2 linked regions of the Dehalococcoides mccartyi CG5 genome follow. Each later gene encodes a partner of the first gene's protein in a complex. Links are inferred from orthologs where the notes say so. Each region holds a gene or a part of one and is shown on either strand. Other genes may lie near its edges. The genes, in order: acpP and fabF.

Region 1 (15,394 bases):
ATGATGCCGCTTCTATCCAGAATTTTAGCGTATAATGGGTAACATGCTTGGTTTAAATGGCAAAGTAGCCCTGATTACCGGCTCCGGCAGGGGCATAGGCAAAGCCATAGCTTTGCGGTTCGCCGAAGCAGGGGCAAAAGTGGTAGTAAACAGTCTGTCTCCCAATGGTGAAGAAACGGCCTCTCAGATACGTTCTCAGGACGGACAGGCCATATTCGTTCAGGCTGATGTAAGCCAAAGTAGCGGGGTAGAAGCCCTTTTCAAAGCCAGTCAGGAAGCCTTTGGCGGAGTGGATATACTGGTAAACAATGCCGGCATAACCCGTGACCAGTTGACCATGCGTCTGTCCGAAGAAGACTGGGACAGTGTAATACAAACCAACTTAAAGAGTGTTTTTTTGTGTTCCAAGGCCGCCCTCCGCCAGATGCTGAAAAACCGCTGGGGACGGATAATAAACCTCAGTTCCATAGTCGGTCTGAAGGGCAACCCGGGGCAGGCCAATTATGCCGCCGCCAAAGCCGGCATTCTGGGATTCAGCTATTCTTTGGCTAAAGAAGTGGCCAGCCGCAATATTACTGTCAATTCCATAGCACCCGGTTTTATAGAAACCGATATGACCGCAGCCCTGTCTGACGAACAAAGACAGGCTATAACAGCCCGAATACCCATGCAAAAACTTGGCACAGTGGAAGATATAGCCGCCTGTGCATTATACTTGGCACAAGAAGATGCCAAATACATTACCGGACAGGTAATTTGCCTGGACGGCGGTATGTCTATAATATAAGCGAGTAAAAAGTGACGACCAGCAGACGCAAAGCACGTGAAATAGTCCTTCAGGCTCTGTACGAACAAGACCTGGCAGGGCATAATGCCGAGGATGTTTTAAAACGCCTTTTAACCGAAAACCCCCAGACTGAAGAAAACGTAGAGTTTATTTTCAGGCTGACAAATGCCGTAGTCAAGCACAAGGACTTACTGGATGAAAATATCCGCCAGTTTGCCTCTGCCTGGCCGGTGGAACAGCTTTCATATATTGACCGGAATGTACTCCGGCTGGCTATTTTTGAAATTATCCATGAAAATGATGTACCGGTTAAAGTAGCTATCAACGAAGCAGTTGAACTTGCCAAATCATTTGGGGGCAACTCTTCTGCCAGATTTATAAACGGGGTTCTCAGTTCTGTCAGCAAAGCTCTGGCAGATACAGCAAACCAACGGGAGGAGTGAAGTAGTGGCAACGGTTTTTGAAAGAGTAAAAAAAGTTAGTGTTGAGCAGTTGGGCGCCGAAGAAAAAGATGTGGTGCTTACTGCCAGTTTTGCAGATGACCTGGGGGCAGATTCTCTGGATCAGGTAGAACTTATAATGGCACTGGAGACCGAATTCGGTACTCCCGAAACCAAGTTTGAGATACCTGATACTGACGCTGAAAAATTAAAGACGGTGCAGGCTGTAGTGGACTACTTGAAGTCCAAAGGCATAAAAGACAGCTAATACCGCCTCTAATACCACCAGATTCAAACAGTTTTTAAATTTATAGCCGAAATCCGGTCCGGGCATTTTATTGCCTGTTACAGCTGATACTCTGAAATTTCGGATACCAAGATGTTTGCCGTTAAAAACGGGTAAACGGTATAGTGGGTTGTTACCTGAAAAAGACCAAGCCTAAGGGGTAACCCCTGCCCTGCCAGACGGCTAAGACGTTTTACTCCCCCTAAAAGAGCCTATATATAGGTCAGATTTAGATTGAGACAGCCCTCAGGCGGTGTCCTGCCCGAACTTGCACCCCGTATAACGTTCTAAAACTTTGCGGAAATGATAGCCGTAAATGGATAGGGTAACTGCCAGAGGAAATGCCTTGGGATTTTTTATCAGGGTAGAGCCCAACAACCGCCAATAATACTTCCGGCTGTTGTCCACAATACCCAGATGCCACACAGACCGCATAAATGCCCTTAGCCTCTGGGCTGATACCGGTTTCACCCGCCCTTTGGGTTTGGGATGATATCTCGATATAAGTACAGCTACCCGCTGGTAATATTCGCGGGGGGCATATATGGCTGAGAGCACCCGGTTATAACCGTTTATAAGCACTTCGGTCTTCATGCGGGGTACAAAGTTCAAACTGCAATCTGTATTATCTCCCCGAAAATCTTCCAGCAGACGTTTTTCCTTCTTAAGCCTGTTCCACAAACGGGTGCCTCTGGGGGCATTTAAAAGCCCGACCATGGCAGTCACAATGCCGCTTTGCTGAATGAAATTTATCTGGGCACGGAAAATAGAAGCCGGGTCACTGTCAAAACCCAGTATGAAACCGCCCTGAACCTGAATACCGGCCTGCTGGATTTTCTCAATTGAAACCAGCATATCCCTATTGGCATTCTGGTGCTTGGAACATTCCGCTAAACTTTCGGCATTGGGTGTTTCCACTCCCACAAATACGGTATCAAAGCCTGCTTCTACCATCAGGTGAAGCAGTTCATCATCGTCTGCCAGATTTATAGAAACCTCGGTATTAAATGAAAAGGGGTAACCCTTTCGTTTCTGCCAGGCTATGACTGCCGGCAATATGTCGGCCTTGAGTTTATTTTTGTTGCCTATAAAGTTGTCATCTACAAAGAAAACTCCCGAACGCCAGCCGGACTGGTACAGGGCATTAAGTTCAGCCAGAACCTGCACACGGTCTTTTGAACGGGGAACACGGCCGTTTAGGACTACAATATCACAAAACTCACAGTTAAACGGGCAACCCCGCGAATACTGAAGGCTCATGGAGGAATATTCTTTTGACTTTACCAGCTTCCAGAGGGGTATGGGTGTTCGGGTAAGGTCTGACTTTTCTTTTTCGGGGTATACCGCTGCCGCTTTTCCCTCTTCCAAATCACGCACAAAACCTGCCAGAGAGTTTTCCACTTCCCCCAGCAACAAATGGTCTATGCCCTTCAGGGTTTCAGCCTCAGCCGTAAAGTAAGGCCCTCCGGCCACTACTTTTTTACCCAGAGCATGGCAGCGGTCTATACATTCGTGGGCGGATTTTTGCTGAACTGCCATAGCGCTTATAAAGACGTAATCTGCCGCCAGTATATCTTTATCCGTCAGGTTTTCAATATTAAGGTCTACCAGTTTCTTTTGCCAGCCATCCGGCAGCATGGCGGCAAGAGTCAGAAGACCCAACGGCGGAAAAGAGGCTTTTTTAGAAACAAACTTTAAGGCATGCTTGAAGCTCCAGAATGTGTCGGGATAACGTGGGTAAAGGAGTAAAATTTTCATCTGAATCTCCTGACAGAGGATATTTGAATATTTTGAATAATATCATAAATTTTATTCATTTTAAACCCTGCCTACCCCAATCGCCAGATTACCTCTTCCAGTACCTCTTTCCATTTATCACCAATTTTTTTAAACTCTATAGCCACCTGATTACGCCCTGCGATAACCCCTGCCCGAAGCGGTTCAAGCAAAGACTTGTTTATTATCAGCCCGCCCAGCATCCGCACCACTATCTGGCTGCCTTCGGTTACTATAGTATCCACGTGGGCTTTTTTAGCCAGCAGACGCAGACGGATTGAATAAAGCAGGTTTTCAAGTTCCGGCGGCATTGCCCCGAACCGGTCTGCCAGTTCCTTTTCTTTTTCCTGAACTCCTGCCAGACTGGTTAAAGCCGATAACTGCTGGTAGATGGAAAGCCTGAGATCCAGATCCTGAATATAATATTCGGGTATAAATGCATCCAGAGGTAAATCCAGCTTGGGGGCAGGCATGTTCTTGAGGCGTATTTCCTCTTTTGAAAGCCCGCTGCCCGTAGCTTTCAGCCCGGCCACAGCCTCTGACAGCATCTGGGTATACAGATTGAAACCGACTGAATTTATATACCCTGACTGTTTTACCCCAAGCAGTGTTCCCGCACCCCGTATCTCCAAGTCTTTCATAGCAATGCCGTAGCCTGCCCCCAGTTCAGCTGCCTCATAGATAGTTTTCAGGCGTTTCTCAGCATCGCCGCTAAGGCGTTTTTCTTTTTCATACAGGAAATAGGCATATGCCAGCTGGGAACTCCGCCCCACCCTTCCCCGCAACTGGTAAAGCTGGGTAAGCCCGAAGCGGTCTGCCCGGTTTATGATAAGGGTATTGGCATTCGGCACATCCACCCCGGATTCTATTATGGTGGTACATACCAGCACATCCAGTTCATGCCGCACAAAATCAGCCATTACGGCCGCCAGTTTTTCTTCAGCCATCTGCCCGTGCCCGATACCTATGCGGGCTTCGGGAACAAGCTGCTGGATACGTTCTGCCAGCAAATTTATGCCCATCACCCGGTTATTCACAAAAAATACCTGCCCGTTTCTTTCCATTTCCCGCAGTATAGCTTCACGTATCAGCCGTTCATCAAAAGCGGCTACTACGGTCTTTATAGGCAGGCGTTCACCGGGCGGAGTTTCGATAATACTCATATCCCGCACTCCCACCATAGACATGTGCAAAGTACGGGGTATGGGGGTAGCGCTAAGGGTAAGCACATCTACCTGGGCACGCAGTTTCTTGAAAAATTCCTTGTGGGCTACCCCGAAGCGTTGCTCTTCATCTATAACTACTAATCCCAAGTCTTTAAACTTTATATCTGCCTGAAGCAGGCGGTGAGTACCTATGCAGATATCCACCTCGCCTTTTTCCAGATTTTCAACCACTTCTTTCTGTTCGGACTGGCTGCGGAATCGGCTTAGCACCTCTACTTTTACCGGAAAAGTGGCCAGCCGCTCACGAAAAGTAGTGTAATGCTGCTGGGCAAGCACAGTAGTAGGCACTAAAACTGCTACCTGTTTGCCGTCCATAACCGCTTTGAAAGCCGCCCTTATAGCTACCTCGGTTTTACCGTAGCCCACATCCCCCAGTATAAGCCTGTCCATAGGGCGGGGTTTTTCCATGTCTTCTTTGACATCGTACAGGGCCTTCAGCTGGTCAGGTGTTTCCACATAGGAGAACGATGCTTCCATCTCCTGTTGCCAGACGGTGTCTGCCGAAAAAGCATAGCCGCTGGCCAGTTCACGTTTGGCGTAAATCTCAAGGAGCTCACGGGCAGTCTCTTCCGCGGATTCACTGGCCTTTTCTTTAGCCCTTTGCCATTCCTGAGTACCCAGCCGGTGCAAAGACGGGGGTTCATCCCCACTGCCTATAAAACGGTTTACCCTGTCCATCTGGTCTGTGGGTACATAGAGTTTGTCGCCGCCGGCATACTGGAGTATCAGGTATTCTTTATCCATGCCGTCACGGTTCATATGGCTGACCCCGCTGAACAGGGCTACCCCGTGGTCTATATGCACCACAAATTCACCCGGCTTTATGTCCAGCACCACTCCCTTGCGGGCAACCGGACGTTTGGAGGGCAAACGCCGCTGTTTTACAAAACCAAAAAGTTCGGCATCGGTAAATACGTGCAAGCTACCGCTTAAACTCCAGCCCGCACCCAATATCCCTTGAACAAGGCTTAGACTGGCAGACGGAGGGGGTTTCAAAATATCTGTTTGAACATTTGTGGAAATACCCTCTTCCGCCAGAAGCTCGGTCAAACGGGCGGCCTGATGGCTGACTATAACCACCCTGCCTGCGTGCCCTTTCAGTTCCGGCAGTTTCTCATACAAACTGGTTAAACGCCCCACATAATTATCCGGAGAAGCAAACTCCAGCTTCAGAGACTCACTCTCCCGCCCGAAAGAGGCCATAATAAGCCTCTTTTTGGTTTTCAACATTTCAGATATCTCTGCCCAGCTGAAATACGGGCGGGGATAAACGGAAGGAAGCTCACCTTGTGACAGACGATCTGAGCGCAGTTCTTCGGCTTCGTTATCCAGATGAAAAGCCGCCTGCTCTATAGAGGCAGGCTCATCCAGCACTACCAGAGCATCCGCCGGCAGATAATCAAGTATGCTTGAGGTATTGAAAAGAGGGGCAAAAAATTCCGGGTATTCCGGTTTTAAACCCTCCTGCAAGTGGTTTATATCTGCCGACAGAGTGCGGCTGAATTCAGGATTAAGGTTATCAGTGAGCAAAGCATCCAGCTTGTTTTTAAGCTCTTGACGGGGCAACTGCCCCAGATGAAAAATTTCACTTGCGGGGCTGATGGTAAGCTCGTTTACTTGCTTTCCCGAACGCTGGCTTTGAGGGTCAAAATTACGCAAACTTTCCAGCGTATTGCCGAAAAATTCCAGCCTTACCGGGTTATCTTCGGTATGGGGGAAGATATCCAGTATCCCGCCCCGATGTGAATATGTTCCCGGCATTTCTACTATGCTTTCCTGACGGTATCCCAGTTGCTGAAAACGGCAAATAAGATTCTGGGGTTCTGTTTCCAATCCCGTCCAGACCTGCACAAAAGACTGCTCAAATACTTTGGGGGATATATACCGCTGAAGCAGAGCCGGCACAGCTGTAACTATTATCCGGGCATCTCCACTCCGGATAAAACCGCCCAAAATGCCTGCCAGACGCATTTTTTCCAGTGAGGAATTACGGTCTGAAACAGCCCTCTGGTAAGGCAACAGGCTGGGGTCAGGCAAAAACCCCGGCTCTTCCCCGCTGTAAGCGGCTATCTGTTCCAGTAGTTCCCTGGCCCGCTCCGGCTGTGAAGTGATAACCAGCATGGGGCATTTAAGCTTGCGGTATACCGCCGCCAAACTGAAACCCCTCCCCGCATCTAAAACAGAAATATCAGCTTCACCCCTGTCTAAAGATTCAAACAGACTGTTAAATGAAGGACTTTGGTCTATTAGAGGCAACAAACCGATAAGGTTCAATATATTCTCCAAACACATTTAGGGGCTTACCGTTAGAGGTAGCCCCGTTTGGAAATTGTATCACCGAAAGCACCCGCCCTCAAGTCAGGTGCAATATATACGGGGTAATCCTTGTTCTGGCTTAACTTGCTTGCTATAATGACTTATTTATGAACGAAAATTGTTATAAACGGGTTGTAATAAAGTTGGGCACCAGTCTGCTCACCGGCGGCACAGGCAAGCTTGACCATGAGCGCATGGCTGACCTGTGCCGACAGATAGCCGAACTGACCCGCCTGGGTACTGAGATAGTTATAGTTTCTTCGGGGGCTATTGCCGCCGGACGCTCTAAAATGGGTATCCGCCACATTCCGAAAGATGTTCCTTTTAAACAAGTGCTGGCCGCCATAGGCCAGAGCCAGCTTATGAATTATTATGACCAGTTATTCAGTCCTCACGGGCTGACGGTTGCCCAAGGTCTGCTGACCAAAAGTGACCTGTCTGACCGTTCGGGTTACCTCAACGCCCGAAATACCCTGCTGGCTTTGATGGAACTGGGAATTATAACCATTGTCAATGAAAATGACGTGGTAGCAATAGATGAAATCCAGCAAGCCAAATTTGGGGATAATGACAATCTGTCGGCCATGGTAGCCAACCTGATAGAGGCTGATTTACTGCTGATACTGACCAATATCCGCGGGCTTTACACCTCAGACCCTACTCTCCACCCTGAAGCTACCTTGATAACCGAGGTCAAAGAGATTACCGAAGAACTGGAGCAACTGGCCGCCGGCAGCTCAAACAAGCTGGGTACAGGCGGAATGGTAACCAAACTGGAAGCCGCCAGACTGGCCACATCTTCAGGGGTAACCGCCATTATTGCAGACGGGCATATACCGGATATTATTCTCAAACTGGCGAATGGTGAAAATGAAGGTACCCGTTTTATACCTTCACTGCACAAGCCGGATAGCCGCCAGCGCTGGATGATGAGCGGGCTTTGCACCCGCGGCAGCATCTGTGTAGATGACGGGGCAGCCAAAGCACTAAGAGAAAACCAGAAAAGCCTGCTGGCTGCCGGAGTGCAACAGGCCGAAGGCAAATTCGGGCGGGGTGATATTGTAAAGCTTACCGACAGCCACGGAAAACGGCTGGGTTATGGCATAACCAATTACTCTTCAGATGATATTTCCAAAATAAAAGGCCTTCACTCACAGGAACTAAACGCCGTTTTAGGGGGCAACCAAGGCCCTGAAGTAATACACCGCAATAATCTGGTGGTAATTTAACGGAGGTAGGTCATGGCACTGGGCAATATATACCAGGGAGACCAGTTGATAGGAGAGGTAGAATATACCTTTCAGGATAATTCTGATTCCCGCTGGTGGGGAGAACTGGTCTTCACTGAATACCACAAAGTAGCTGACGGTGGTGGTTACTCTATCCGCACCGAGGATGGAAAACAAGGGCGCTGCACCCTTAAAAAGAAGCTGAACAAGGCCGTTTACGGCATGCCCTCACGCCATTTCTATCTCTTTCAGGGCATGAGCCTGCTTAAAACCCAGTGAGCATTAAATACACCAGCGGCTTGGGTCATATTTACCTTAAAGATGTGGACAAACCACTGGCAGATGTCCAGTATAACCTCATGGAAACCAACTCCAGCCAATATACATCCGCCAAGTGGTGGGGAGAGATAACCTCCTCTAAAGAGCTAAAACCGGCTGAATATATTTTTGAGGCTGAAGACGGGCGTAAAGGCAGCGTGGTAATCAGCCTGACTACCCCACCCGGACGCAAACTTCCCAAATACCGTTATCTGGTTAACGGGCGTGGTTCACTGGGAAACCTGCATAACAAACGCGGTCAAAAAAAGCCCGGCACGTTTTAGAAACAGCACCGGGCTTTTTAATAACCAATTATTTATAAACTAAAAGAAGTATGAGGATGACGGGCGGTCTTCAAGGAATATTGTTATAGTCCTCTCAACTCCACCCCTCTTTATCTGCAAAACTACCGTCTCACCTGATTCCATCCTCCAGAGAATTCTGAGCAGGTCTGAAAAAGAGGTGACTGCCTTTCCGTCAAACTGGTAAATAACGTCACCATCCCTCAAACCGGCAAGGTCTGCCGGGCTGCCGTGTTCAACATCCAACACCTCAACCCCGTTTGATTCGGTAGCACCGCTAAATCCCGGTATATCATCATAATAGTCATCAACATCTATCCCCAGATACGGATGACTGACGCTGCCGTCTGCTACCAAGCTTTCATAAATCTGCTCGGCGGTAGCCACATTTATAGCAAAACCCATATTTTGGGCATCTAAAATACCGGCACTATTTATACCGATAATTTCACCTGTGAGGTTTATCATAGGCCCGCCGGAATTGCCCGGATTTATAGCCGCATCTGTCTGGATTACGTCAAAATAAGGCGTTTCATCTATAAAAAACCAGTTCTCCAGATTACTTACGATACCGGCAGTGACCGTCATACCGCCATCAGTGGGAGATATGCTTAACGGATAACCAAGAGCAACAACAGTATCACCCATTTTAAGGGTGCTTGGGTCACCGAAAGATGCCGCCTGCAGACCGTTTGCCTTTATTTTAACTACGGCCACATCCATAAAATCATCTATCCAGAAATCCTCAGCCGTATAAACTTGTTTATTGGGCAAGATTACGGTCACATTGGTGGCGTTTTCCACCACATGGCGGTTAGTAAGTATATAGCCGCGGCTATCCATAATAGTCCCTGAACCGGAAACAGTACCTCTTTCACCGGTAGACCGGTCATAATAATCTACTTCTATGTACACCACCGACGCCATAACAGAGGCAATAGCATCCACTTGTGCCGTAGAAAGTTTTAAAAGCTCGCCGATTTGCCCATCCAAAGTAGCTAAATGCCCGTTTACTGCCGTCAGCTGGCTCTTAAGCGTATTTATATCCGTACCGGCTTGACTAAGCTGGCTTTGCAGAGACGAGATCTGCCCCTGGGCAGTCTGCAACTGGTCTTTCTGGTCAAGCAGGAGAATAGTGTTAAACGCACTTACCCCTATCAGTACCAAACTGAGTAATACTCCTATCCATTTCTGGGCGGTAGTCATACCTGCTCCTCCTTTAGATTATCTAATATATAATAATAGCTTCTTCGGGCATATTGGGAAAGGGATGTTCATTTATAAATTTTTCAGCCTTATATGTATAAAGCAAGAAAACTGATAATATCACTAACCGGTATTACCAGATTAATATCTTCTATGTCCTCACCATAGGGTACTATCCCGGCAGAGGGTATACCTATCATAAGTCCATCCATATTCACCATGCAACCGCCGGAGTTGCCGGGGTTTACGGCTGCATCTGTCTGAACATACAGATAACCTTCATAGGTACGCATAGCCGAAACAATACCTTTGGTAAAAGTAGCCGGACCAGCCAAATCAGTCCCTAAAGGGAACCCGGCCGCCACCACGTCCATACCCACTTTGATATCAGCCATAGTGGCCAAAGTAACAGTAGGAAATTCCTGGCCGCTAGTAGCACTCATAAGCAGCAAAGCCACATCCCGGCCCGTATCACTGCCTACCACACTGGCCGAATATATAGCACCGCTCATCAGGGTTACCCTGATAGTGGTTGCCCCTTCAATAACATGGTAATTGGTCAGTATATAACCCCGTTTATCAATAATAGTGCCGGAGCCGGAGGCAGAAAAGTTCCGGCCGCTTACATCTACCCGCACTATAGCCGGTTCAATCAGACTGACCACATCCGAAACCGCACAAGCATGACAGGTAAGGTCTGTATTTACCTGCTGAAGCTGGCTTTGGACAGTTGAAAGGTCTTGCTGCAGGCCGGCAATATCGCCGCCAAGGCCACTAAGTGAAGCCAAACTTTGGGTTAAAGAATCTATCTTGGTTTCAGCCTGACTAAGCTGGTCAGATTTCTGAAAAAGCATAGCGGTATTAAATCCGGTAACCACCACCAGAAGTGCAATAACAGCTATACTTATCCAGCGGGATTTGACTCCTTCCATGGCTCTCCTCCGTAATATTCAATTCGGTCTTCAATATCTTTATCATAACTCTTTCAAAACCTAAAATGGGAAAATCAAAAAATTATTTACCCTGCTGGTATTTAGTATCCTTTCCCATCCAATCCTTGAAACCGGAAAGGGCTGAAGAATATTCTTCAGCCCTTTGTTTGTACCGCATATCCCGGTTGCATCAAGTAGACTTTTTAAAATACACCCCGGCCGCATCCGCAATAAAAGCGGCCAGTTCAGGATGAATCTTGTCAAAAAATGCCTTGAATTCCGGGTCATCACGGTAGCTTCTGGCTAGACCCAGCAAACCTTCATCTGTGTAATGAGCAAAGTTTCCCAGCCATATCCGCCATTTGTTTATCAGTTCTTGTGACTCCCGGTGGGCAGGGCCGTTAGGTATATTTTTAGCCATCTTCTCAAATATGGTTTGCCCTTGGGCCTGAAGCTCTGCCATTTTGGTTTTGCCCATTTTTACTACCATCTCTTCTGAACGCCTAACTGTTTCTTCTCCATACCTGCGGCGGGCTTCACTGCGGTAGTAATCAATCTTCTCCTGCGAAAGCCCCTGATAATATTCGTTTATTTCCATCTCTATTTTCCCTTCCAGACTGGATATAGTTTTTTGAATGGTCTTCTGCAAATCTTCCAGCTGTTTTCCCTTATCCTGTAGCAAACCGCTCTGCCGGCGCAGGTTTTCAAGAAGGCTTGTACCCGGTTCATCAACCAGCAGTTTTATGCCTTCCAGCGAAAACCCCAGCTCACGGTAAAATAATACCTGCTGAAGACGCAAAGCCTCTTCCCTGCCATACAGCCTGTATCCGGCGGCAGTATAACTGTGGGGTTTCAGTAAACCGTTAACATCATAAAAATGCAGAGTGCGTATACTCACCCCTGCCATTTTGGAGAGTTCACCAACTGTGTGTAGTTTTTCCATAACACCATGATAAACCATTACCTTAGGTAATGGTCAAGAGGGTCAAACAATAATTTTGATCTTGCCATTTCTAAGCTTAAAGTTTAATATTTGTGTATTACCATGGCTTAAAGGAGAAATGATGGAAAAAGCACTGCTGGAAATAGAAGAAAAAGCCCGTTTAGCCAGAGCCGCTTCCCGCCCTTTAAGCTATGCTTCATCTGCCCAAAAAGACGCCGCCCTTAAAAATATTGCCCGTTGCCTGCTGGATAACGGGCCTGCCATACTGGAAGCCAATTTGAAAGACCAGAACGAAGCCAAAGCTTCAGGTATGCTCCCCGCCATGCTTGACCGCCTGATTATAGACCAGAGCCGTCTGGAGGGAATTGCCAAAGATACATTCGCTATCGCCGCCCTGCCAGACCCGGTGGGTGAAATATTTGATATGAACACCATGCCCAACGGGCTGATTATCGGTAAAAAACGGGTACCGCTGGGCGTGATTGCGGCTATTTACGAAAGCCGCCCCAACGTTACAGTGGATATTGCCAGTTTGTGCCTGAAAGCCGGAAATGCGGTTATTCTGCGAGGCGGCAAGGAAACTATCCATTCAAATACCATTCTGGCTAAGCTTATCCGACAGGCGGTTGAACAGGCAGGATTACCCAAAGAAGCTGTCCAGTTTATAGAAAATACTGACCGTAATCTGGTAAACCACCTGCTCAAGCTTTCAGATCAGATAGATTTGGTGATACCCAGAGGCGGAGCCGGACTTATTAGTTATGTTAAACAAAACTCTTTTATACCGGTGGTTGCCGGCGGCATAGGGGTAGTGCATGTTTATGTAGATGCCGATGCCAAAGTAACTGATGCGGTAAATATAGCTTACAACTCCAAAGTACAGCGTCCCACCGTCTGCAACGCCATGGACACCCTGCTGGTGCACAAAGATATAGCACCTGTTTTCCTGCCTGCCGTCGCCGCCGAATGGAGCAAGGCCGGAGTGGAAATACGGGCAGATGAGGCCGCCTTGAAAATACTGGAAAACACCTTCGGTTGTAAGCTCATACCCGCCACCCCGGATGACTGGGGCAAGGAATTTCTGGCACTGATTGCGGCGGTGAAAGTGGTAGACAGTCTGGATGAAGCCCTTTCCCATATTGCCAGATACGGCTCAGGGCATACGGAAAGCATAGTTACCCAGAACTATACTTCTTCACAGCGTTTCCTTAACGAAGTAGATGCGGCCGCAGTTATGGTAAATGCCTCCACCCGCTTTACAGATGGCTCGCAATTCGGGCTGGGAGCGGAACTGGGTATAAGCACCCAAAAGATGCATGCCCGCGGCCCGATGGGGCTTAAAGAGATAACCAGCTACAAATGGATAGTCTACGGTAGCGGGCAGATAAGGGGATAGGATACCTTTATGTATCTATTCCCCGAATATAGTTTAAGGGGGGCGTAAAGCCCCCCTCTTTAATATCTGCTATTTAATCGGCTAAAGCTGAGGCTGGGTAATACCCTTCTGAATATCAAAAAGCTGTCTGATACCGGCTTCGCCCAGTTTGAGTACCTGATCAAGGGTATCACGGGAGAAGGCCTTGCCTTCAGCCGTACCCTGTATTTCCACAAACTCACCCCGGTCATTCATGACCAGATTAAAATCCACTTCAGCCTGAAAATCTTCGTCATAACAGGGGTCAAGCACAATATTGCCTTTAAAAATACTGACACTGACCGCCGCTACCTGAGAAGTAAAGGGCATTTTGGAAAGAATACCCATATCTACCATTTTTTTAAACGCCAGATACAGGGCTATATAAGAACCGGTTATGGAAGCGGTGCGGGTGCCGGCATCTGCCTGAATAACGTCACAGTCTACAATAAAAGACCTCTCGCCCAAAGCCGCCATATCTACACAGGAACGCAGGGAGCGGCCTATAAGGCGCTGTATTTCCTGACTCCTGCCGGATATCTTGCCTGCAGACGAATCTCTTTGGGTACGGGTAACCGTGGAACGGGGCAACATGGAATATTCAGCCGTGACCCAGCCTGTACCGCTATTACGCAAAAACTGGGGAACTCTGTCTTCCATACTGACCGAACAGATTACCCTTGTCTTACCCTGCTCTATCAAAACCGAACCCTCGGCAAAGCTCTGGAAACCGGGTGTAATTGTTATCGGCCTTAGCTGGTTAAAGTTGCGGCCATCACCTCTTTGCATGAACACTGACTCCATTTCTAAACTAGTTTATATCCGCCAGTATAACACCCTGCAGTAAAACGGAACAACGCACCCTTTTATCAGCTCAGGCTTTCAAAGGCCTCTTTAAGCAGGGGAACGGTGGAAAGTGAAGCTATTTCAGCTGGAAAAACCCAGCAAAAACTTACATGCTCCCAATCCATTTGGGGTTGTCTGTTTACCTTTAAATGAAACAGGAACGGGTGTATCTGCCAGCAGATACCCAGTACGGTATCATGGTATTCAAATACCTGTCCTTCTTTAAGAAGTACCAAATCTTCGGGTTCATAGCCTGTTTCTTCGGTGATTTCGGTATAGACCTGTTCCAGCGGTGCTGTATCCATGTGGCCGGATATAGCCGCCCAGCAACCGCGGTAACTGCCCACTCTCTGGCTGCGTTTAAATAAAAGCACCTTGCCGCCTTTTATCAAAAAAGCAGTCACTACCGGCTGGGTACAGGACTGGTTATCCACCGGACATGTCTTTCAAATATCCCCTCAGCATATCCAGAGCAGCCACAGCTGCCTGATATTTTATCTCTTCACGGCTGCCTGTAAAATGGTGTTCAAATGCCCTGACACCCTTCAGTGTGGACAGCCCCAGATAAAAAAGCCCCACCGGCTTGCAAGGGGTTTCACCCCCAGGCCCGGCAATCCCCGTATCAGACAAGCAGATATCTGTTCCAAGTAACTGCCTCCCCCCCAGAGCCATCTGACAGGCGGTTTCCGGGCTGACCGCACCCTGTTCTGAAAGCGTCCGGGCAGACACCCCCAGCAAACTTTGCTTAATACCATTGGAGTAGCTGGTAACCGAACCCGGAAAATAGGCTGAACAACCGGGTATATTGGTAATTGCGTTTGAAACAAGCCCTCCGGTAGCAGATTCCACCACTCCCAAACTGAGTTTATGCTTGATAAGCAGCAGCCCTATTTCCCCTGCCAGATCAGTTAGTTTATAATCTAGGTTATTAATCATAGTATTATATTACCTTTAGAAGGTTTAATATGCCACCAAAGGAAAGCCCGTTTAAAGTAAATCTTAAAATAATCCCTTCTGCCCGAAAAAATGAACTGGCAGGTTATGAGAATGGTCTACTCAAACTAAAGATAGCCGCTCAGCCGGAGAAAGGCAAGGCTAACAAGGAGCTGATAGACTACTTAAGTGACCTGCTTGATACCCCTAAAGCCGAAATAGAAATATGCCACGGGCATACCGGGCGGAATAAAGTACTGGCGTTTTTTACACTTAGTCAGGCGGATTTTGAGGCAAAGATTTCGGCGGCTTTGCACGGGTCTTAGCATTCACCTTAACCACCACCACCTTGGAAGGTTTCCTTTGGGGTATTTTGCTGTTTTTCACAGGCAAATCTATTATAAATCTGGTTCCCTGCCCCAGCTTACTTTCCAACTGAA
Region 2 (15,524 bases), 220 kb from region 1 along the record:
AATTGAAACGGGAACTTTCCGTCGCTTTGCTACTTGGAATATGTCTTATGATAACCGGTTTCCTGCCTGCATTCAGCGGTAAGGAAATTTTAATGTTCCTGCTGGCAACGCCTGTTCAGTTTTGGGCAGGTATACGTTTTTACAGGGGGGCATTTTCCGCCCTGAAAAACCGTACTACAGATATGAATACCCTTATAGCACTGGGTACTTCCGCAGCCTATCTGTACAGCCTGATAGCTTTGCTATTTCCATCTTTATTTGATTCGCCCCTGCTGGAAAAACACCTGTACTTTGACACCTCCGCCATGATTATCGCCCTTATCCTGACCGGGCGTTTTTTGGAATCCCGTGCCAGAGGGCGTACCTCTGATGCCATTCGCCGTCTGATAGGTCTGCAGCCTAATACTGCCTCAGTTATCAAAGACGGAAAGGAGATTTTGGTAAGCATCAGCCAAGTTATGGCAGGCGATAAGATTGTTATCCGCCCGGGTGAAAGACTGCCGGTAGACGGACTGATACTGGAGGGTTATTCCAGTCTGGATGAATCTATGATAACCGGCGAAAGTATTCCGTCTGAAAAAAAGACCGGTGATAATGTCATTGGCGGTACATTCAATCAAACCGGTGCGTTTACATATGAAGCCCGAAAAGTTGGGGCAGATACCGCACTTGCCCGTATAATCCGTCTGGTTGAGGAAGCTCAGGGTAGCAAAGCCCCTATTCAGCGTCTGGCAGATAAAATAGCCTCGGTCTTTGTGCCTGCGGTTATAGGAATAGCTATATTGATCTTTGTTTTCTGGCTGGCCTTAGGGCCTGAGCCATCTTTTACTTATGCATTTTTGAACCTGATAGCAGTACTGATTATCGCCTGCCCGTGTGCTTTGGGGCTGGCCACACCTACAGCCCTGATTGTCGGCATGGGAAAAGGGGCTGAAAACGGGATACTTATTCGCAGTGCAGTAGCTCTTGAGAAAATGCATAAGCTGGATACTATTGTACTGGATAAAACAGGCACCCTTACCCGCGGCAAACCGGTACTGAGCAATCTGGTAAGCCACCGTCTGGATAAAGATGCCTTTTTAACTTTGACTGCTTCTGCCGAACAGTTTTCCGAGCACCCGCTGGCCAAAGCTATCTTGAAAGAAGCTGTACGCAAAAAACTTGAACTTTCAAACCCGTCGGAATTTTCCGCTTTGCCGGGCGCAGGGCTAAAAGCTACCATAAACGGCGCCCAAATACTCATTGGCAACGCCAACCTGATGCAGTCCAATAATATATCACTGGGTGCATATCAAGCTGAAGCTGATAAACTCTGGGAAGCGGGGGAAAGCCTTATTTTCGTAGCTGTAGATGGCAAACCTGAGGGTATTGTGGCCATCAGGGATATTTTGAAACGCGAATCTGCTGCGGTTATTGCCGAACTGAAAGCAAACAAACTTAATCCGATTATGCTCACAGGTGACAACCACCGGGCAGCCAAACGTATTGCAGATGAGTTGGGTATAGACCAATATATAGCTGAGGTCAAACCCGAAGACAAGTCTAATCTGATAAAAGACCTTCAGGCAAAAGGTCACTTTGTAGCGATGGTGGGGGACGGTATCAATGATGCCCCGGCACTGGCTAAGGCAGATGTAGGCATAGCCATTGGCACCGGCACTGATATAGCTATGGAAACTGGTGATATCACCCTTATTTCAGGTGATCTTTTCGGCATTACCAAAGCTATTCGTTTGAGCAAGGCAACTTTAAATACTATCCGCCAGAACCTTTTCTGGGCGTTCTTCTATAATATTATTCTGATTCCGGTAGCAGCCGGTGTACTCTACCTGTTTTTCAGCCAGAATGGCGTGCCTCAACCCCTGCGGTTCTTTCTGGGGGAATACGGCTTTTTAAACCCCATACTGGCGGCTCTGGCCATGGCTATCAGCTCTCTGACCGTAGTCGGCAACTCTCTCCGCTTGCGAAGTCTAAAACTAAGTAGCTATCCGAAGCAATAATACATACGTTATAAGTAGTGATACGTATTGAGACATTTTTGCCTGCGTGTCATACTTTTTATATGGATAATGAGCGGGCATAAAAGGAGGTATGATTATGACTCTGGAAAGATGGCAACCCGGTTGGTCACTTCGCCCCTGGCGTCCTTTCCGAGAAGTACTCAGTCCCGGCCTCTGGAACATGCTTACTAATGAACGTGACTGGCTGCCGGCAACCGAAATGGTAGAACTCAAAGACAAATATCTGATAAAAGCAGAAATGCCCGGAATAAACGAAGAGGATATTGAAGTCTCGGTATCTGATAACGTTCTCAGCATAAAAGGTGAAAAAAAGTGCGATTGCGAAATATCAGAAGAGAACTATTATTTCAGTGAGAGGAGTTACGGCAGTTTCTCACGCTCTATGACCCTGCCCAATAATACCGACCCTCAGAATATTGCTGCCACTCTGGATAATGGCATTCTGGAAATTACCATACCCAAGTCATCTGAGGCCAAACCCAAAAAAGTTTCGGTAATCAAGGCCGCCAAACCCAAAAAAACTGACCTTAATACCCAATCCATAAAACCTAAAGCCCAATCCTGACAATGGCTATACACTGCCCGCTCTAAATAATCCAAATAGAGAAAGGACTCCAATGGAAAAATCAAAAACCATAGAGCTACTCACAAAAGATATGGAAGATGAGCATGGAGCCATTATCCAATATCTGGGTCATGCATATGCTATCGGCGAAGGTGAGGTAGCTTGTGAAATAGAAGCCATTGCCCGTGAAGAAATGCGCCATCTGGACTGGCTTGCAGAAGCTATCACAACTTTGGGCGGCGAACTGAGTTTTAAACGCGGCATGATGGATATGACCGGTAAGACTGTATCTGAATGGATGCAGGCTAATGTGGGGCTTGAGAATGGGGCCATTACCCAATACCGCGAGCATATAAAACTCATTGATGACCCCAAGATTAAGCGCTTGTTAGAACGCATACTCGCAGATGAAGAATCCCATCAGGGTGATTTCAAGCATTTTGTTGAAAAAACCCTGCGCGAAAAAATGGTGGACCGCCGCGGAGATACATCTAATATTACCACTGAAAACCTGAGTTGGGGCATAAAACACGAATACACTGTTATCATCCAGTATCTGCTTCAATCTTACTCAGCTAAAAACGAAGAAACCCGAAAAGAACTTCAGGATCAGGCTATAAACGAAATGCAGCACATGGGCTGGCTGTCAGAAAAAATGATAGATAAAAAAGGCCACCCCCATCTGGAACATGATAAATTTGAAAAAACCCGTGATCATACCAAAATGCTCAAGGCAGACATAGAGTTAGAACACAAGGTAGCCGATAAATATGACCAATCTGCTGCCCAAACAAACGAAAGTGATGTCAAAGAACTTTTCCAGAAGCTGGCAACCCACGAACGTTACCACGCTGAAATATTCAAAGACCTTTTGGAATAAAAATATATTACACTTCGGAGGAACAGGCTATGTACACTGCACGTGACTATTCTGCCCTGACTGGTATTGAAGGGTTTTCTGATACCCTGCTTAAAAACCATTTTACTTTATACCAAGGTTATGTAAACAACACCAACAAACTTGCGGATACTTTAAAGGCCATGCTTGAGGAAGGTAAAACAGCTACGCCGGAATATGCTGAGCTCAAACGCCGTTTCGGGTTTGAATTTGACGGTATGCGTTTGCACGAATACTATTTTTCTAACCTTGGAAAATCTGTACCCCTATCAGAAACGGGCAAATTCTACCAGGCACTGGCAGCAGAATTCGGTAGTTACCAGCTCTGGGAAGCAGACTTTAAAGCTACCTCCGCTATGCGGGGCATAGGCTGGGTAATACTCTATAAAGACCCTCAGACCGGACGCCTGTTTAACCAGTGGATAAACGAGCATGAAGCCGGGCATCTGGCAGGTGCCACCCCGATACTGGTAATAGACGTATTTGAACATGCCTTCCTGACAGATTACGGGCTGAAACGAGCAGAATACATTGCTGCCTTTATAAAAAATATAAACTGGTCTGAGGTGGAAAAACGTTTCCTGATATAAACTTATTCTTAATATCCCAAAAAACCAAAGGGCAGTAGAAATACTGCCCTTTGGCATACACTTCTGGTATATTTTGAAACCCTAAAACGGTTATAAGTTAGTCAACCGGTATATCAGTCATATAGGATTGCACGATACCGGTTTCAGGAAACCAATAATAGACTGTTGTCCCTACCATAGCTTCGCATAGTATATAAGAATATCCATCTGCATGCCCCCATGAAATACAGGCAGATACCAGATATCCGTCTTCCATAGCCGCTTTTTGTACTCTCAGAGCAGTAGCATATTGGTCATCAGCGTAACTATATTCAGTTTGTTTATGGCTGCTTGCCCACAGTTGTAGTTTATTAAGAGACTCAAAATTTCTAAGCGGATATTTTGCCTGAATGGCTGAAAGCTCATCTTCGGTAGTTGCTAATTGCGCTTCAGATAAACTAAGCTGGTTGTTTACATCCTGAATAGTACTCTGGGCAGCAGCAAGGTCTGACTGCAATCCGGTCTTATCTGCATTAAGCCCGCTAATAGTTTCTTGCTGGGTATCAATAGTATTACTGTCATCTATATACTTATAGCCTAAAAACCCAGTGCTTATGATAGCTAATGCCAAGAAAGCCGAAAGCAGTGTAACCGGCATGTTGGTTTTTTTCTTTTGGGGTGCAGGGCTCCATACGGAAGCACCATTTGAAAATGATGATACACCTGTTTCACCCATGGGTGTTTTTGGGGCAATTTGCTCAACTGCCGCCGGCTGGGTTATTACAGTTTTGTCTTCAGTCAGTTGCATTTTCTCCTGTTTTGCACCGCATGATTTACAAAATAAATCATCATCAGACATGGCGTTTCCGCATTTTGGACAATACGACATCTTCTAACCTCTCATATTTGGATACCTTGGGTATTATAGTCTTGCGTTAGCTATAGCTGTCAAGATATTCATAATGAATATTTTCAGACCAAACCAATACTTAAATCTATAAATATATATTTGCCATTAGTTATAGCAACAACAAAAAAGCCCCCAGCATTTTAGTGCCAGGGGCTTAAATTTAGCTTTAATTTTGGCGCGCCTAGAGGGATTCGAACCCACGACCCTCGGTTCCGAAGACCGATGCTCTATCCACTGAGCTATAGGCGCAGGCCGCTTTGAAAATGGGGTGAGTGATGGGACTTGAACCCACGATCTCCAGGGCCACAACCTGGTGCCTTAACCGCTAGGCCACACTCACCAAAACCACCCGTATTATAGCCAAAACTGGCCTATCATTTCAATTTATTCTTGAAACTGGCAAATTTAGCTTTAACGCCTTTCCAGATAAGCGATAGTTACGCCCGAACCGCCCTCTCCATACTCTCCTAAACGGTAAGACTGAACAAGCGAATGCCCTTTTAGTTCATCCCAAACCAGCCCGCGGATTACACCGCCGCTTTTTCCGTGTATAATTTTTATAACCATATGCCCTGCCATGAACGCATCATTTAAGTATTGTTTAAAGGCCGGCAAGGCCTCATCAACAGTCAGGTGACGCAGGCTTATTTCATTGGGAACGTTGTCAGGGCGGCTTCGCTTCAAATTATATGGCATAAGATATCTTAGCATCATGCCCATGTGCGGGCAATATTACGGTAATGTTGCCGTATATTATCAAGTAACCGCCTTTACTTTAAACCTTCAAATGACATACTATTCCCTTATGGGTTAATAAATATACCTGCATTGAAATACTTTGCCCTAAAATAATACATATTGGTGACAAGTTGAAACCGATAAAAATTATCCCCTGTTTAGATGTCAAAGATGGCCGCGTGGTCAAAGAAATCAAGTTTACAGATATGGCCGATGCCAGAGACCCGGCTGAAGCGGCTTTTGTTTATTCCAAACAAGGGGCAGATGAGTTGGCTTTTCTGGATATAACAGCCACTATTGAAAATAGTTCTATCCATACGGATTGGGTAAAAAAGATTATATCCAAAACAAGTTTGCCCTTAATTGCGGGCGGGGGCATCAGAAACCTTCAGGATATTGAAAATCTGTTTACTCTGGGCGTAAGCAAAGTAGCGTTAAATACCATTACTCCCCAAAATCAAGAATTTATTCGTAAGGCGGTAGCCAGATTCGGCAGTGAACGGATAATAGTAGCTATAGACGGTATCAAAAATCCACCGGGAAACGGACACTCCCGTCTTGAAACTGTTATGCCGAATGGTGATGATACACACAATCTGGAACTGGTGGACTGGGCAAAACAGGTGGAAGCATTGGGGGCAGGTGCTATTTTGCTTACCAGCAAGGATACAGACGGAACCAAAGACGGTTTTGACCTGGAAATGATTAGAGCTGTAACCCGGGCAGTAAGCATACCGGTAATAGCTTCCGGGGGCGCCGGCAAGCTGGAGGATATGTATGCTGCCATAATCGAAGGCAAGGCTCAGGCTGTGCTGGCGGCTTCAGTATTTCATTCCGGCATCATAAACATATCGGAACTGAAAACATATTTGCATTCAAAAGGTATTCCGGTAAATATACCGCACAAAAAATATACATCCCCTTCTAAAAGCAAATAGTATAATATTTATAAGACATTACGGCAACCTGTTGCCGAAGATAACGGGCGCTGTTACAATGAATAAAAACCTTACACCGAGGATGAATTTGATAAAACAAGACGGGCGCGAAGTAGAACGTGAAAAATTAGCCATTTTACGTGTTTTGGCCAGTTGCCAGACTCCTGTTGGCAGCAAGATTATTGCCCGCCGACTGAAGAATGAATACGGTATTGACCTTTCAGAGCGGGCAGTCCGTTATCACCTGATATTGCTTGATGAAAGAAATATGAGCTGCAAAATAAGCCGCCGTGACGGCAGAAGCATTACCCAGCTTGGTCTTGAGGAACTGGGGAATGCCATGGTCACTGACAAAGTAGGTTTTGTAATCGACAAGATTGAACGTCTGGCCTATATGACGGATTTTGATTTAGACAACCTTAGCGGTATGGTGCCGGTGAATATATCCTTCTTTGCCAAGGACCAATTCAAACCGGCACTTCGGGCTATGGCACAGGCATACAAAGCCAATTTATGTGTAAGTGATCTGGTTTGCATTGCACATGAAGGGGACAAGATTTCGGATATTACCGTCCCCGAAGGACAGGTTGCCTTTGCTACTGTCTGTTCCATTGTAATAAACGGCACGCTTCTCAAGGCCGGTATCCCTATGGATTCACGTTTCGGGGGCACTCTGCAGTTCCATCAGCACAAACCCTGGCGCTTTACAGACATGATTTATTATACAGGGTCATCGCTGGACCCGTCTGAAATATTTATTGCCAGCCGAATGACCAGTGTTTCAGAGGTAGCCCGAAGGGGTGAGGGTAAAGTATTATGTAATTTCCGTGAAATACCCGCCGTAAGCCTGCCGCTGGCTGAAAAGATAATAGCCAAGCTGAAAAATGCGGGGATTAACGGGGTATTGGTGATAGGTGAAGCCGGTAAATCCATCTGTGAGATGCCGGTAGGCCTGAACAAGGTGGGTATGATAATGATGGGCGGGCTTAACCCGGTAGCCTCGGCGGTAGAAAGTAATATACCGGCCGCCAGCCATGCCATGAGCGGCTTGGTACCTTACAGCAGTTTTACAAGCTACTGGGAGGCGGCGGGGCTTAAGAAACCTGTTTAAACAAACACTATCTGTAAGGGTACTGTTTTTATAAATACAACCCGTTTACAGCACTAAACCTGTGAAGCTATTTCACTGGATAGTACCCCGTCAGCATATACTTTAGCCAGCTTCACTCGCGAAATAGTATTAGTCGGCTTTTCTGTAAATTTGCCATATACCCGTATATAGTCAGGGGTATAGCCAAACCAAAGACCATCTTTCATTTTGTTCTCCCAGAGTACTTCCTTTTCCAAATCCCTGCTCTGGTGACGATACTCCAAACTGGCATTTTTGGCCGCAAGCATCATCCCAGACAGACGTGTTTTTATTACCACAGGGTCTACTTTATCCGTCAGCTGTGATGCCATTGTACCCGGACGCTCGGAATACGGGAAAGGATGCACCCGTGCAAAACCTGCCTGCTCCACATATTTCAAGCTACATGCAAAATCTTCATCGGTTTCTCCAGGAAAACCTACTATCATATCGGTAGTGACAGCCACATCCGGAATCTGCCTGCGGATAGCTTCCAATGTACGGGTATAGTCCGTCAGACTGTAAGGGCGATTCATTAAACCCAGGATGCGGTCACTGCCGCTTTGCAGAGCCATATGAAAATGGTTACACAATCTCCGGTTTTTCCAGAGAGCTAAAAGCGGAAGGGTTATTTCGTTTGGCTGAAGAGAAGACAACCGCAGGCGAGGTATTCTGGTACGTTCCAGTATAGCTTCAATCAGCCCTGCCAGATTAAACCCGCTGGATGTATACTCACCTATTTCCGTGCCGGTAAGCACAATTTCTTGATACCCTTCAGCCTGTCTCAAGTTTATTTCGCTGATTATGTCATCCACCCCGCGGCAGTTTTTATACCGCCTTACAAAAGGTACTATGCAGTATGTACAAAAGTTATCACACCCGTCCTGTATCTTTATAAAACTGCGGGTTCTGCCTTTTTCATATAAAGCCGAAGCGCTGTTTTCAAGAGGGAAAAGCCTGATAATATTATTAACAATATCCGTTTTCTGCCGGTTATCCAGTATCAGATTAGCATCAGGGCAACTTATTTCATTTCCCCCATTTTCAGCATAACAGCCTGTCAGGCAAATAAAGCCGCTTGGATTGTGACGGCGGGCAATCCGCATCTGATAGCGGGCCTTTCGGTCTGCCACATGGGTGACTGTACAGGTATTCAAGATATAAATATCCCAATTATCCTGCGGGCTTACCAAATGGTAACCCGCCTGTGCGAATTCACGCCCCATAGCCTCTGTTTCGGCCTGATTAAGTTTACACCCCAGCGTATCTAAAGCTATATTAAACATCAAACCAGATTATACCAAAGCCTTTCTAAACTTGCAGTTAAAATATGCCTGTGTTATAAATAGCCAACTTAACAACCGAGGTGAACAGATGACTGATAACCAGCCCCAAAACAGGGTTGTCATAACCGGTATCGGTATTGTCAGCCCTCTTGGACTTGATACCCAAACCACCTGGGAAGGCCTGATAAACGGGCGTTCAGGTATAGACCATATCAGCCTTTTTGACGCATCAAATTTGGCTGTCCGCTTTGGCGGAGAGGTAAAGGATTTTGACCCGGCAAACTATATATCCCGCAAGGATATCCGCCGGATGGACCGTTTTGCTCAGCTGGCCGTAGCTGCCGGTAAACAGGCACTGGAAAATTCAGGCTTAACCGTAGACGAAAGCACCAGTCAGGATATTGGCGTAATTGTCGGCAGCGGCATAGGCGGGCTTTCGGTTCTCTTTGAACAGATTAAAGTATTTCTGGAACAGGGGCCGGACAGAGTCAGCCCCTTTTTAGTACCGATGATGATTGCAGACATGGCCGGTGCCCAAGTGTCTATCCAGCTGGGTCTTAAAGGGTCTAATTTCTGTACCACATCTGCCTGTTCTTCCGGTTCAGATGCCATAGGTACAGCTTTTGAAAAAATACGTTTCGGTTCTGCCAAAATCGTTCTGGCAGGCGGCGCCGAATCCATAATGAACCCGGTAGGTTTTGCCGGTTTCTCAGCTCTAAAAGCCCTTTCCACCCGCAATGAAGACCCCCAGACAGCTTCACGCCCGTTTGATGCCAACCGTGACGGGTTTGTTATTTCGGAGGGTGCGGCTATTCTGGTACTGGAAGAGTTGCAGACCGCTAAGGCCCGCGGGGCAAATATTATTGCCGAGATAATAGGCTACGGCGGTTCATCAGACGCTTTTCATATCACCCAGCCGGTGGAATCCGGAGTTGAAGCCGCACGCGCCATAAATATCGCCCTTAAAACAGCCGGTATCAAGCCGGAGGCGGTGGATTATATTAATGCCCACGGCACTTCCACCCCGCTTAATGACAAGATGGAAACCAATGCTATAAAGGTGGCTTTCGGAGAACATGCCCGAAAACTTGCCATCAGTTCCACAAAATCCATGCTGGGGCATCTTATCGGCGGGGCAGGTGCTATCGAAGCATCCATATGCGCCCTGACTATCAAAAACGGCATTATCCCTCCAACTATAAACTACACCACGCCTGATCCGGAATGTGATCTGGATTACACTCCCAACACCGCCCGTAAAGCTAAAGTAAAGGTTGCCCTTAATAATTCCTTTGGTTTCGGCGGGCATAATTCAGTGCTTATCCTCAGGGAAATGGGCAATGAAAATATTGGCTAATTGCCTCTGGAAGCTAAAACCGGCTCTTCCGGAGGAAACTGGCCAGAACTTTCCTTATCCGCCCCTGATTAGCCGTTTGCTTTATAACCGGGGCATTACAACCATTGAAGCGGCTGACCTGTTTCTTTCGCCAGACAAGCGTTTAAATCATGACCCGTTTTTATTTCCTGATATGGAAATGGCTGTCAGCCGCATTTACAAAGCCTTGCTGGCAGGCGAAAAGATAGTAGTCTATGGGGATTTTGATGCTGACGGGCTGACGGCTACGGCAGTTTTAACTACCGGCATTGCCCGTTTGGGCGGAAATGTAACACCATATATACCCCACCGCATTACCGAGGGTTACGGCTTAAAAATATCCGCCCTTGAGAAACACCGCGCAGAAGGTGTTTCTCTTGTTATCAGCACTGACTGCGGCATTACCGCCATACCTGAAATCAAACGAGCAAACAAAATAGGGCTGGACGTGATAGTCACAGACCACCACACCCCGCTGGACGAACTGCCGCCTGCATATGCCATTATAAACCCCAAAATGCCCTGCTCAACCTACCCCTGTAAAGAGCTTGCCGGAGTTGGGGTGGCTTATAAACTTATACAGGCTTTGTACCGCAACCTAGGGCGGGAGGATGAAGCCAAAGATTTACTGGATTTGGTAGCCATAGGCACGGTTGCGGATATTGTACCCATTCTGGATGAAAACCGTTATCTGGTAAAGGAGGGGGTAAAACTTCTGAATGCAGAACCCCGCCCCGGCCTAATAGAAATGGCCCAGCTTAGCCGCTTGCATCTGGGGGAAATAGAGCCGGAAAGCATTTCATGGATAATGGCACCCCGCCTGAATGCGGCCGGACGGCTGGAACACGCTATGGCCGGATACAAACTGCTTACCGCCACTACTATAAGTGATTCTCAGGAACTGGCACTCTGGCTGGAAAACAAAAATACCGAACGCCAGCAACTAACCGTTCGTTTTGTAGAAAAAGCCAGAGCTATGCTTGATACCCAGTTCCCGCCTGCTCTGCTCATATTCAGTGATGCCGAATGCCCTCAAGGTATCAGCGGACTGGTGGCAGGCAGGCTTTCAGATGAATACTACCGCCCGTCTATTGTCATCAAGACCAATGCTGATTCTGCTACCGGCAGTTGCCGCAGCATACCGGATTTCAATATTATTCAGGCGCTCAACCACTTTGCCCACCTGTTCAGCCATTTTGGCGGACATGCCCAAGCGGCAGGTTTCACATTGCCCATAGAAAATCTGGATGCGTTTGTACAAGGCATTTCCGCTTACGCCGAAGAAATCCTTAGCGGTATGGAATTAAAGCCGTTTATAGATATTGATATTGACACAGACTTAAGCCTGCTCTGCCCGGCCACTTTGCGCGAACTTGAGCGTCTGGCTCCATTCGGAGAGGCAAACCCGAAGCCTGTTTTCCTCAGCCGCGGGCTGAATATTACTGATTACCGGTCAATGGGCAGTAATAACGAACACCTAAAACTACGTATAAAACACAAAGGCCGTTTCTGGGACGGGGTGGCATTCCGCCAAGCCAAAGAACTAAGCAGTTTTCTCCAATCCCCGGTGGATATAGTGTATAATCTTGAACTGGATAAATGGTGCGGAACAGACACCCTCCGCCTGAAGATAATTGACATGGCACCCTCAGGTACCAAGATTTAGTAAAAAGGTGAGCAAATGAACAGCTTGATAATGGTTATAATTGCACTCATTGCCGCATATTTTATCGGCTCTACGCCTGCCCCGTATCTGGCAGGACGGATTTTTAAAAAAATAGATATCCGCACCGTAGGCTCAAAAAACATGGGCTCTATGAACGTTTTTTATAATGTGGGTTTCTGGCCGGGTATTCTGGTACTGACAACGGATATCGGCAAAGGTGCTCTGGCTATGGCTGTTGCCAACTGGCTGGGTGAAGGATTGGGTATCCAGATGCTATGTGCTCTGATGGCCATTGCAGGGCACAATTACCCTGTCTGGCTTAAATTCAAGGGCGGCAAGGGTGGAGCAACCGCTATCGGTATTCTAGCCTACATGATGCCTGAGGGCATTCCCATATATATAGCCTGTTTTCTTATCCTGATGGCTATTACCCGTTTCCCCACCCTGAGTTACGGCATCTCTTTTATCAGCTTTATACTGGTGGCATGGCTGGGGCAACATGATATGGGCAAAGTACTTTTCTCCCTACTGGTAGTTATGATACCCATACTCATGTACATACCCCGCATGAAAGAGATAAAAAACAAGGCCGGCTCCGGCAATGCCAAGCGGGCTATCTTTCGCAGAAACCTTAAAGAGAGACTTTAGTTTAGTCTTCCACAAGACAGCTGAAGCAAATGAAGAATATTCCGCTTTTATTAATGAATATTCTGAAAAAGCGAAGATAATACCAAGAGTAATAAAAACCTTGCAGACGCATTTCAATCAAATCTGCAAGGTTAATTTATCAAAGCAGTTTAGACTTGGGTTACCCCGAATGCCTCGGTTTAAGTTATTTTATCCGTTTGTTTTTGCTTTCTAAGGCGGTAAATAAAAAGCGGAACGGCTACGGCCATAAGTATCAGACCCACTACCTGAGCCTGTTCCAGACCTAAAGCAAAATCATCATTCACCCGTACAAAACCAATAGCAACTCTCCATGCGGCATACAGGCTGATATAAAGCAGGAAAAGCTGGCCGTCAGGCCGCAATTTCTTGGCGATGAACAAACTGAAGGTAAGAAGACACAACAAAAAGATAATTTCATAAGCTTGGGTAGGTGCTACCTCCACCCCGTAAGGGGCGGCCGTGGCGGGGTTGGTATAAATTACGCTGCAACCAGTACCACCAAATTCCCCGTAACAGCAACCATTCAGCAAACATCCCACTCTGCCTATAGCCTGCCCCAGCAGTATGCCGGGTACAGCCACATCCAGCAAATAACCCAGATTGAAGTGAGAATATCTACTGTAAATCCACAGGCCTATTGTGGCACCTATAATAGCTCCGAATATGGTCAGACCTTCGCCGCTAAATATAGCTCCGGGATTAAGGCTGTAATATTCCCAAGCATCTATAACATGCAGAAGCTTTGCAAAGACAATGCCGGAAGGAATAGCGATAATAGCCGCAGTCAGCACGGTATCATACGAAATATTCGCCCCGCGTTTAATCCGCCAGAATATCCATGAAACCAGTGCCACCACACCCAGTGCCATCATGATGCCATACCACTTAACCACCAGCGAACCTATGCTGAAGGCTACCGGGTCTACATTTATTTCAAACATAATTACCTGTCCTGTTTCAATTTAAAAAGAGGCGTGACCTAATTAAAATTATACCTTAACAAATTCGTCATCACAAACAGGTTTTGCCAAGGCATCTTTCCAGCACTGTTTTTGCCCCGTTTTTATCCAGCGGTTTATTGTTATTTCCGCATTTGGGGGACTGGACACAGCTGGGGCAGCCATCTACGCAGGTACATTTATCAATAAGGTTACGGGCAGTTTCCCAAAGCTGGTCAATAATCTCGTACCCTTTTTCGGCAATGCCCACCCCGCCGGGATGCCCGTCATAGATGAATATTGCCGAAGTACCCGTATCCGGGTGAAGGGGGGTGGAAACACCCCCGATATCACTGCGGTCACACAAGGCAAACAAAGGCAAAAGCCCAATAAGGGCATGTTCGGCAGCGTGGATAGCCCCGTGAAAATCCATTTTATATTTTTCCATAATACGGACTGTTTCAGCCGGCAGTTTAAACCAAACCGCTATAGTGGGAAAGGTTTGAGGCGGCAAATCCAGCTGCTCTTCACTCAATATCTGCTCGGTAAACTGGGCTTTGCGTCTGTAACCTGTTACCGTTAGAGTAACGTCTACTTTGCCCAGATATACACTGATATCCCCCACCAGTTTGTTTTTCAACACTTCACGTATACTTATTTCGGTAAGGTCATGGGTAACCGTATAGTATTCCAGTTTTTTCTTCTCCAGCAAGGCTACCTGTGAATTCAGATCAAAACTGCTTACCAGATAGCTTTCACCCTGATGCAGGTAAACTGCCCCCGGATAGGTCTGCAGAAAGGCTGTTTGGTAGTCCAGCGTTTCAATAATTTGTCCGCTCTGCGCATCTACCAGACAAAAATCCTTGCCCGAAGCTGAACGGATACTGACATCTCTGGCAGGATAAGAAATATCTGCTGATATATAATAATTGCCCCGCCGCTTGTTAAGTACTCTTTCTTCGGAGAGTATTTCCAGTTCTTCAGCCAGATTTTCTCCGAAAATATCTGTTTCGGATTCATTTAAGGGCATTTCCCAAGCAGCACATAACAGGTGGGCTTTATATATATACGGATTTTCAGGATTTATAAAAGTACTTTCAAAACCGCTGTTAAACAACCTTTCAGGGTTATTCATATAGTACTGGTCAAGCGGGTTATCCAGCCCCAGCAAAAATGAAAGAGAGTGGCCGCACCTTCTGCCGCTGCGCCCCGCCTGCTGGAAAGTGCTGGAAATACTGCCCGGAAAACCGGTCAGTATGCTAGCCCCAAGGTCACCGATATCCACCCCCAGTTCCAGTGCATTGGTGGAAACCGCCCCCAGCAATTTACCTGAGAAAAGTTCTTTTTCTATTTTGCGGCGGTCTTCGGCAGTATATCCTCCCCGATATGGCTTGATAAGGTCGGCAAATTCGGGTTTTATGGCTATCAGGCGGTCACGCGAATATTTATAAATAAGCTCGGTAAGCCGTTTAGTACGAGCAAAATCCAGCGTGCGGATTTCGTGGCTGACCAACTCACTTAAAAGAAACGCGGACTCCGAGTTGGCACTATGACGCATCCCGTTAGCGGGGTCAATAATAGGCGGATTCCAAAAAATAAAATCCTTTTCTGCTCTGGGAGCACCGTCATTATCCACCACTGAAAAAGGCAGTCCGGTCAAACTTTGGGCGTGAGTGCCGGGACTGGCAATAGTAGCTGAACTGAGAATAAACTTCGGTGAACTGCCATAGTAACTGCAAATACGCCGAAGCCGCCTTATGATATTTGCCAGATGCGAACCAAATACCCCACGGTAGATGTGGGCTTCGTCTATAACCACATA

Evidence for each region.
Region 2: the proteins of acpP (region 1) and fabF are in contact, whole or in part, in a solved structure (PDB 6OKG), measured with the Escherichia coli proteins. The link is inferred for Dehalococcoides mccartyi CG5 from one-to-one orthologs.

Annotation. Positions count from the first base shown.
Region 1 is NZ_CP006951.1:985,263-1,000,656, forward strand. The notes cover bases 1-2,864. They hold acpP (acyl carrier protein), read left to right. Parts: upstream 1-1,234; coding sequence 1,235-1,495; downstream 1,496-2,864. Other genes in these bases: fabD (ACP S-malonyltransferase), read left to right, coding at 1-35; fabG (3-oxoacyl-[acyl-carrier-protein] reductase), read left to right, coding at 35-787; nusB (transcription antitermination factor NusB), read left to right, coding at 799-1,230; X794_RS05220 (B12-binding domain-containing radical SAM protein), read right to left, coding at 1,760-2,864. In the rest of the region: more of X794_RS05220, read right to left, coding at 2,865-3,271; mfd (transcription-repair coupling factor), read right to left, coding at 3,343-6,789; proB (glutamate 5-kinase), read left to right, coding at 6,939-8,060; X794_RS05235 (hypothetical protein), read left to right, coding at 8,073-8,339; X794_RS05240 (hypothetical protein), read left to right, coding at 8,336-8,662; X794_RS05245 (trypsin-like peptidase domain-containing protein), read right to left, coding at 8,702-9,886; X794_RS05250 (S1C family serine protease), read right to left, coding at 9,976-10,818; X794_RS05255 (MerR family transcriptional regulator), read right to left, coding at 11,009-11,779; X794_RS05260 (glutamate-5-semialdehyde dehydrogenase), read left to right, coding at 11,883-13,157; rph (ribonuclease PH), read right to left, coding at 13,239-13,964; X794_RS05270 (NUDIX domain-containing protein), read right to left, coding at 14,045-14,455; X794_RS05275 (CinA family protein), read right to left, coding at 14,448-14,957; X794_RS05280 (DUF167 domain-containing protein), read left to right, coding at 14,987-15,280; X794_RS05285 (PAS domain-containing sensor histidine kinase), read right to left, coding at 15,228-15,394. UniProt on the Escherichia coli protein: Carrier of the growing fatty acid chain in fatty acid biosynthesis.
Region 2 is NZ_CP006951.1:757,366-772,889, forward strand. The notes cover bases 8,283-11,276. They hold fabF (beta-ketoacyl-ACP synthase II), read left to right. Parts: upstream 8,283-9,142; coding sequence 9,143-10,411; downstream 10,412-11,276. Other genes in these bases: mtaB (tRNA (N(6)-L-threonylcarbamoyladenosine(37)-C(2))-methylthiotransferase MtaB), read right to left, coding at 8,283-9,054; recJ (single-stranded-DNA-specific exonuclease RecJ), read left to right, coding at 10,395-11,276. In the rest of the region: X794_RS04015 (heavy metal translocating P-type ATPase), read left to right, coding at 1-2,000; X794_RS04020 (Hsp20/alpha crystallin family protein), read left to right, coding at 2,098-2,586; X794_RS04025 (ferritin-like domain-containing protein), read left to right, coding at 2,639-3,466; X794_RS04030 (superoxide dismutase), read left to right, coding at 3,496-4,074; X794_RS04035 (zinc-ribbon domain-containing protein), read right to left, coding at 4,172-4,942; X794_RS04050 (Smr/MutS family protein), read right to left, coding at 5,375-5,659; imidazole glycerol phosphate synthase subunit HisF, read left to right, coding at 5,833-6,639; X794_RS04060 (DUF128 domain-containing protein), read left to right, coding at 6,698-7,750; more of mtaB, read right to left, coding at 7,804-8,282; more of recJ, read left to right, coding at 11,277-12,095; X794_RS04080 (glycerol-3-phosphate acyltransferase), read left to right, coding at 12,111-12,743; X794_RS04085 (prolipoprotein diacylglyceryl transferase), read right to left, coding at 12,923-13,705; X794_RS04090 (DEAD/DEAH box helicase), read right to left, coding at 13,776-15,524. UniProt on the Escherichia coli protein: Involved in the type II fatty acid elongation cycle. Catalyzes the elongation of a wide range of acyl-ACP by the addition of two carbons from malonyl-ACP to an acyl acceptor.